DNA from 2 places in the Frankia sp. BMG5.60 genome. Region 2 is predicted to be linked to the other one. Evidence: predicted binding sites of a transcription regulator. Region 2 holds the regulator's gene; the other holds the start of a gene.

Region 1 (4,189 bases), 1.6 Mb from region 2:
GTTACCGTTGGCGTCGAGGAGGTAGGCGTTGTTCGCGATCTGCAGCCGCGGTGCCTTCGACGGCGCCTGCCCGGTGGTGACCCACCGGTTGAGCTGCGAGAACGCGGTCTGCAGGACGTACTGTTGCTCGCCGGCATTGATCGGCTTGGCGCAGGAGAAGCCGGCGCCCCCGGTCGGCGGGTTGCGTAGCGCGTTGAACGCGGCGACGCTGCCCTGCCCGTCGCCGACGTCCGTAGCTCCGATGCCGATGGTGTAGGCGTCGGCATGGGCGGTCCCCGCAACCTCCCACAGGCGGAACCGGTTGGTGTCGTCCTGCCGGGCGTCGACGTAGCCGAGCAGGCCGGTCGGCAGGTCCGTCTCGGTCTGGAAGGTCAGGACCGGAACGGCGAGGTCGGGTCGGATCCGGACGACGGCCGGCGCGGCGATGTCGGGACGTTCCGGGGCCTGGGACAGCGCGCTCGCGGTGCCGGCGCGGCTGTGCAGCAGGTACCCGTCATAGACGTTGACGAGCGGGTGGATGGCGTTGACGTAGGTCGTCAGCCGGAAGGCCGACTGCGACTCTCCGTCGCCGAGCACCTTCTTCGGCTTCAGCCCGCCGAGGATCGTGCCGGCCGACTTCCGCACCGCCTGGCCGGTCTGGGAGAAGATGTCGTACGAGTAGCTGTCACCGGGGTGGGACAGCGCCTGGTAGCGATCCGGGTCGGCGTTCTTCGTCGCGTTGAGCCCGACCGCCTGCGCGGACACCCCGACCCAGGCGTAACCGTCCCGGATGAGCTGGTTGTGGGCGGCGGTCCAGTCCGGGGCGCCGTCGAAACCGGCGGACACATTGAGCCATTCGACGACGACGGTGCCGTTGAACTTCTTCGCGTCGGCCGGGCGGTTGACCACGATCCGGGTCGTGTAGGGCGCCGTGGCGGCCGGAGTCACGGTCCACGTGCCGTCCGATCCCAGCGTCCCCGACGCCTGGTAGGCGGTCGCGGAGCCGGCGAGGAAGTACTCGGACTGCCGGTACCCGACCTTACCTAAGTCGAATGCGGTGGCGCCCACCACAGGGACGCCCTTACCGCCGGTGACGGGCCCGGTCACAGTGGGACTGGCGGCCGAGGGGGTGGCGGCCTGGGCGGCCGAGCCAGTCGCGATCTGGGCCACCCCGGCGGCGGTCACGGTCAGCAGCGCGGCCACCGTAGTCGTCGCGATCCGTCGGCGGCGGGTCCGCCACCTGGCCATCATTGTCATGGTCACGTCCTTTACGGCGAGGGACGCCGCGACCCGACCTGCCTCCGCCGAGCCGCGACACACGTCAACATCGGTGGCTTCGCGAGCGATCACCATGCGCGGCCCCGGCCGTGTAAGCAACCGGGGCTGGCGCCGGAACGCCCCCGGAAATGCTCTGGCAATTCGCCGGAACCCGTTTCGGGGCTTTCCTGGAATCACTCGTTCACGATGCTGTGATCCCGACGTTACGGGACTTCGACCGTGGACGGCACCCCACCATGGGGTAAAGCTCTTCTTGACAAGGACGTTCCTTTTGGTCGAAGCCGGGATAGCGTGCACCGTCACCCTCTCCACTCCGACAGTTATCCGCCGAGTGTCGGAAATCCGTACCCAAATTACCGACGATTGCGCGGAAGCCGCCCACCACGGACCGCTTGCTTCGCCACCGGATGCGCCCCCACCCTCAACCGTCGTCCCGCACTCAACCGTCGCCCCACCCTCAACCGTCGCCCCACCACCAGCCGAGCCCCGCCCTCAGCCGTCGCCTCGGCCCCGCGACATCCGGCCGCCCCTCGCCGCCCGGCCCGGCTCCTGACGTCCGGCCTCGTTCTTCGCCGGCAGTCACAGCGGCCGTACCCGGCGCGACGAATGTGCTGGGCACGGCCCCACCCTCCGCCTTCCTCCTCGCCGGCAGTCGCAGCCTTGAGGATGTGGCCGGGCCGGCGGCCTGCGGCAGACCGCTGCCCCACATCGCTCACGGAGACGAACATACGTTCGACATCTGGCGGCTGCGAATCTACCGTCGACTCATGAACACGCACGGCCCCAGCCCCGGCCGCGACCCCGCTCCCAACCCAGTCCCCGCCCCCGGACTCAAGGCCACTTCCGATCCTGAAGCCGACGCCGTCCCGGGTCACACCTTCGGCTTCGACCCGAGGGGTTGTCCACGGCTGCTTACAGCGCTGTCCGAGCTCGACGAGCTGGTCGGGCAGGCGGTGGACATGCCCGGCTGGTCCCTGTCCGATGGCGACCTGGACAGCGCGGTGCTGGACTGCTCGGCGTTGCTGGCCCGGCTCGCCGCGCTGCGTCTGGGGTTGATCCATGAGCTGCACGGCCGCGGCAGCGCCCAACGCGAGGGTGCCACCAGCACGGCCGCGTTACTCCGCGCCCGGCTGCGGATCCGCCCCGGCGAGGCCCAGCGGCTGCTCGGTCTCGCCCTGGCAGTCGACGGCGATCTCACCGCCACCGGCACCGCCCTGACCGCCGGCACCATCAGCATCGACCAGGCCTTCGCGATCCACGCGGCGCTGCGCGCCCTACCCCGCGGGGCGGACCTCACCAGGCGGCGTGAAGCCGAAGCACTCCTGCTCCGCTGCGCGGACACCTTCGACCCCGCCGATCTCGCTCTCCTCGGCCGCCACATCCGCGAGCGTCTCACCGACATTGACACCAGCCCCGGTGGCAACAGCACCGACCCCGCCGACGACAACAGCGGCGGCGATGGCGATGGCGATGGCGATGGCGATGGCCGAGGTGATCACAACCCCGACGGTGGCAACCTCGACGGTGGCGCTGGTGGCGGTGGTGCTGGTGCTGGTGGCGGTGGTGGCGGTGGCGACGATCCGGCGTCGCGCCGCCACCTGTCGATCACCGACCTGTCCGACGGGATGACCCGGATCAGCGGCGAACTAGATGCCGAGGGCGCCGCACTCCTGCGCACCGCCCTCGACAGCCTCGCCGCCCCCAGCCCCGCCGTCGACGGCACGCCCGATCCCCGCAGCCCCGCCCGCCGCCGAGCCGACGCGCTCGTCGAGCTTCTGCACCGCGCACTCGACGCCTCGTCGGTACCTGTTTCCGGCGGTGTGCGCCCCCACCTGACCGTCACCGTCCCCTGGGCGACGCTGGTCGGCCGCGGCGGCCCTGCCGCGTCCACGAGCTGGGGCCAGCCGCTACCACGCTCCGTGCTACGCCGCCTCGCCTGCGACGCCGAGGTCAGCCGCATCGTCCTCAACCTGGACAGCGTCCCCCTCGACGTCGGCCGGACGCAACGCACCGTCCCGGCCGACCTGCGCCGCGCCCTGGTCGCCCGCGACCGCTGTTGCACGTTTCCCGGTTGCAGCAGGCCGCCGAGCTGGTGCCAGGAACACCACATCCGGCATTGGACCGACAACGGCACCACCTGCCTGGACAACCTCGTGCTCGTCTGCGGCTGGCACCACCGTTTCCTCCACCACCACGGCTGGACCGTCCGACTCGGCGCCGACCGCCGACCCGAGTTCCTCCCACCTCGCTGGGTCGACCCCACCCAGACACCCCGCCGAAACCCCTACACCCAGCCTCTCGAAACCCTCCTCAGCCCCCCGCCAGACCAGTGAGCGGCCCCGGATCCGGATGTCGGAACCTCGTGGGAGGCGGTGCTCGGCGAGCACCTCGACGCGCCCCGAGCACTGCCTTCCACAGGGTTCGGCGGAGATCAGCCCGTGGGACCGTTCGGGAACTTGAGCAGGGAGCCGGCATCGACGCGGATCTGCTGGCCGGTGATGTATCGGGACTCGTCGGAGGCGAGGAACAGCACCAGGTTGGAGATGTCGACCGGCTCGACGTAGGGGATCGGCATCGCCTGGAACGTGATGAACGCGGGCTCGACGTCCTCCCGGGTCGGGTTCTCCAGGTCGGGCCGGAACTGCGCGTACAGCCCGTCGTTGTGGAGCAGGTGGGTGTTGACGTTGGTCGGATGGATGGCGTTGACCCGGATGAACTTCGAGGCCAGGTGGAGCGCCATCTCCTCGACGTAGCCGATGAGGATCTTCTTTGCCCAGCCGTAGCCGGCGCTGCCCGGCCCCATCGCGGGGTTGTCGGTGGTGTTGGGCATCATGGCCGCGGTCGAGCCGGTGACGATGATGGAGCTGCGGTCCGGCAGGTGCGGGACGCTGACCGCGACGGCGTTCATCACGCCGATGAGGTCGACGTCGAC
Region 2 (4,189 bases):
CTGCGCCGCGTGCCCGGCCTGGCCACCGAGCTCGACGACGTCACCGAGGTCGAGTACCGCCAGTTGCGGCTGGAGCGGGTCGTCCTCATCGGCGTGTGGACGTCGGGTTCGCTGCGGTCGGCCGAGGCATCCATGGCGGAGCTCGCCGCCCTCGCGACCACGGCGGGTTCGGTCGTGCTGGACGCGCTCGTGCAGCGACGCGACCGGCCGGACGCCTCGACCTACGTCGGGTCCGGCAAGGCCCGCGAACTCGCCGAGGTCGTCACCGCGACCGGCGCGGACACGGTGATCTGCGACGGCGAGCTCACCCCGGGCCAGCTACGCCAGTTGGAGGAGGTCGTCAAGGTCAAGGTCATCGACCGGACCGCGCTCATCCTCGACATCTTCGCCCAGCACGCGACGTCTCGGGAGGGCAAGGCCCAGGTCGAGCTCGCCCAGCTCCAGTACATGCTGCCCCGCCTGCGCGGCTGGGGTGAGTCGATGTCCCGCGCCGCGGCCAGCGGCGGTGGGCGCGCGCCCATCGGTACTCGCGGACCTGGCGAGACGAAGATCGAGACAGACCGCCGACGGCTGCGCGCGCGGATGGCGCGTCTGCGCCGGGAGCTCGCCGGGATGGCAACCGTGCGGGAGACGAAGCGGTCGGCCCGCCGGCGCGGCGAGGTGCCCGCGGTGGCGATCGCCGGTTACACCAACGCCGGCAAGTCCTCGCTGCTCAACCGTCTCACCGGCGCCGGCGTCCTCGTCGAGGACGCGTTGTTCGCCACGCTGGATCCCACCGTGCGGCGCGCGACCCTGCCGGACGGCCGGGCGTTCACCCTCACCGACACGGTCGGGTTCGTCCGGCACCTCCCGCACCAGATCGTCGAGGCGTTCCGCTCGACCCTGGAGGAGGTCGCCGACGCGGACCTCATCCTGCACGTCGTCGACGGCTCCGCCCCCGACCCGGCCGCCCAGATCTCAGCCGTACGCGAGGTGCTCAACGACATCGACGCGGGCAACGTGACCGAGCTGATCGTCGTGAACAAGGTCGACGCCACCGAGTCGACCGTCCTCGCCGGCCTGCGCCAGCTCGCGCCCGACGCGGTCTTCGTCTCGGCGCGCACGGGGGAGGGGCTGACCGCGCTCGTCGACGCTCTGTGCGACCGAGTCCCCCACCCCGACGTGGAGATGAAGGTCCTCGTCCCCTACACGCGGGGCGATCTCGTCTCGCGGGTACACGCTCACGGCGAAGTGCTCGAGTTGGAGCACACGGCGGACGGCACCCGACTGCTCGCGAGGGTGTCGCCGTCGCTCGCCGCGGAACTGCACACCTTCCAGCCCTGACCCGTCCAGCCCTGATCCGCCGCGCCGGGACCGGCGCTGAGCTCGCCGTCGGCGCGGTCGGCGGAGCATACCCGCCCGGTCCACGGCAGCCGAATCGGCCGGCCGCCTCGCGCGGCCGGCCGTCCACGGTCAGACCCGGCGCAGCACGGCGACGATCCGCCCGAGGATCGTCGCCTCTTCGCCAGGGATGTCGCTGAACGTCGAGTTCTCCGGGTGCAGCCAGACCTTGCCGTCGCGGACCCGTAGCCGCTTGACCGTCGCCTCGCCGTCGATCATCGCGGCGACGATCTCACCGTTGTCCGCGACCGGCTGCTGGCGCACCACCACCCAGTCGCCGTCACAGATTGCCGCGTTGATCATCGATTCGCCGACGACCCGGAGCAGGAACAGGGTGCCCTCGCCGACGATCTCCTTCGGCAGCGGAAAGACGTCCTCGATCGCCTGCTCGGCCAGGATCGGCCCCCCGGCGGCGATCCGCCCGAGGACCGGCACGTAGGCCGCGGACCCCTCGCCGCTCGCGCCGGCCGGGGCCGCGGCGCCCGGGAACGTCGACACGACGGCCGCCGCGCCGGAGTCGGCCTTGCGCCGCGGCCGATCGGGGCTGAGCACCTCCATCGCCCGCGGACGGTTCGGGTCCCGGCGCAGGTAGCCCTTCTCTTCCAGCACCTTGAGCTGATGCGCCACGCTGCTCGTGCTGGTCAGCCCCACCGCCTCCCCGATCTCCCGCACGCTGGGCGGGTACCCGCGCCGTTCCACCTCGGCCCGGATGACCTCGAGCACCTTGCGCTGCCGGGGGGTCAGGCCGGCTGCGTCCGCGGGGTTTTCGGGAAAGGCCCGCACGTTGCCGCGGGCCCCGCCCCGGCGTGTACCCCTGCCTTGGCTGGTCATCGCCTACCGCTCTCCTCGTCGCCTACTCTGTCGCCGGTGGGCCGCCGCTCGGCCGCGCGCTGGACGTGCGCGCGGCTGTCGGCCTCGCCCGGCGAGACCGGCACCCCCCACGGCACCCGGCTGTCCGCGACCGGGGGAGACCGCCCGGTGCAAACCTGATCGTCTCGACGGTAACCGCCCGGTCGCGGAATCTCAAACGTCTGTTCGAGCGTGTCCCTTTCCCTGGCGGGACTCCGGTGTGACAATCGATCAGGAGTTCGATCGAACGGGAGTTCGTGGCGTCGACGACGTGGTCCGGGGCGCCTTGGGAGGAAGCCGTGCAAAGCGCGCACACCACACAGGTGGTCGATCTGGCGGCCGCCCGGGAGCGGGCGGTGCGCCGCGCCGGGGGATGGCCGGCGAGCGGTCCGGCGCGGATGCGGGTGGCCCTGCCGGCCGCCAGGGTCGGTGCCGGGAGGCCGGTTCCGAGGGCGTGCCCCTCGCACGCGCCGGTTCCCCGGGCGACGAGGTCCGAGGCGCAGAAGTCCCAGGCGTCGAAGTCTCAGGTGTCGAAGTCTCAGGTGTCGAGGTCTCAGGCGTCGAGGTCCGAGGCGCCGGGATCTCGGTCGCGGAGATCCCGGTCGCCGGGCCCGCCGCGGCGGCTTGCCCGCGGATCAGGATCCCGGCCGCCGGTGCGCCGCGCCGCCGGCGAGCCGCTGCCGCCGCTGCGGCTGACCCACCGCGGCCGGGTGGTCGTGGTCGCCGTCGTCGCGCTGGCGATCGCCGCGGTGCTGGTGGTCGTCCTGCCGCGCGCCTCGATCGCGTGGTCCGGCGAGCCGCCGCGGGGTCACCTGGTCCTCGCCGGGGAGACGCTGTGGGAGATCGCAGTCGCGCTCGATCCCGACGCCGACACCCGCGCCGTCGTGGATCGGCTGATGCGGATCAACCATCTCCCCTCGGTCGAGCTCACCCCCGGCCAGTTCCTGTTGCTGGGCTGACCCTCCGGTCGGCCGGTCCGCTCCGCCACCGTCCGGTCCCGATCGGCGCTCGGCGGCTCGCCGCCGTGACGGGCCGGTGCCCGGCGGCAGCGGGCGGGTGCGGCGCCCTCGCGCAGGGTTGTCGCGCCCCCGCGGGCTGATGTCCCGGTGTGACACGCGGGGGGTCGGTGTCCCCATCACTGGGGTTGTGCGCTAGGTTAGACACAACATCTGGTGCTTATGCGGGTGTAAGTCATCCACAGGTTGCGCACAGGCTTTCCACAGAGGTGCGGGCGGCCGTCCACAGGGGCGGCTCGGCCGGTGCGGAGGCGCGGGTCGGCTCGCTGTCCCGCCGCGCCAGGTGGCCGCGCCGGACCGGACGAAGGAGGCGTATCGCGTGCGATGCCCGTTCTGCCGGCATCCGGACAGCCGTGTCGTCGACAGCCGGGAGGCCGAGGAGGGCTCGGCGATTCGGCGGCGGCGATCCTGCCTGTCGTGCGGTCGCCGGTTCACCACCATGGAGGAGGCGTCGCTGCGGGTGCTCAAGCGCAGCGGCGTGGCGGAGCCGTTCAGTCGCGCGAAGGTGATCACCGGTGTGCGCAAGGCCTGCCAGGGCCGGCCGGTGCGCGACGACGATCTTGCTCTGCTGGCCCAGCGGGTTGAGGATGCCGTGCGCTCCTCGGGCTCGGCGGAGGTCCCCGCGGAGGCGATTGGCCGGGCGATCCTCGGCCCGCTCCGCGAGCTCGACGAGGTGGCCTACCTCCGCTTCGCCTCGGTGTACCTGGCCTTCGAGTCGCTCGGCGACTTCGAGAGCGCGATCGCGGCGCTGCGGGCCGAGACGTCCGGAGCCCGCCGCGGCGCCGACCTCGACGACCTTGACGAGCTGGGAGATCCAACCGTCCGTCCCGCCGGCGGAGCGTTCACCGACCAGGCGGACCCGTCGCAGCGGGCCGGTCCCGAAGGCCCCCCACCCGGCGGCCGGCGGGCCGACTCAGATACCCCACGCCCCGGCCGCCCAGGCC

Evidence for each region. The regulator LexA, encoded in region 2, represses DNA repair genes until DNA is damaged. The targets are predictions, from matches to a motif close to CGAACNNNNGTTCG.
Region 1: a site for LexA is predicted at 1,979-1,992, ahead of AC5R91_RS18780 (HNH endonuclease signature motif containing protein). Genes of this name have one in related genera too.

The regions. Positions count from the first base shown of each region.
Region 1 covers NZ_CM182091.1:4,568,739-4,572,927, forward strand. The annotation lists gene AC5R91_RS18775 (alpha/beta hydrolase domain-containing protein) at 1-1,236, opposite strand, end outside; gene AC5R91_RS18780 (HNH endonuclease signature motif containing protein) at 2,025-3,590, shown strand; gene AC5R91_RS18785 (mycofactocin-coupled SDR family oxidoreductase) at 3,689-4,189, opposite strand, start outside.
Region 2 covers NZ_CM182091.1:6,211,905-6,216,093, forward strand. The annotation lists gene hflX (GTPase HflX) at 1-1,323, shown strand, start outside; gene lexA (transcriptional repressor LexA) at 1,453-2,211, opposite strand; gene AC5R91_RS25455 (LysM peptidoglycan-binding domain-containing protein) at 2,883-3,188, shown strand; gene nrdR (transcriptional regulator NrdR) at 3,565-4,189, shown strand, end outside.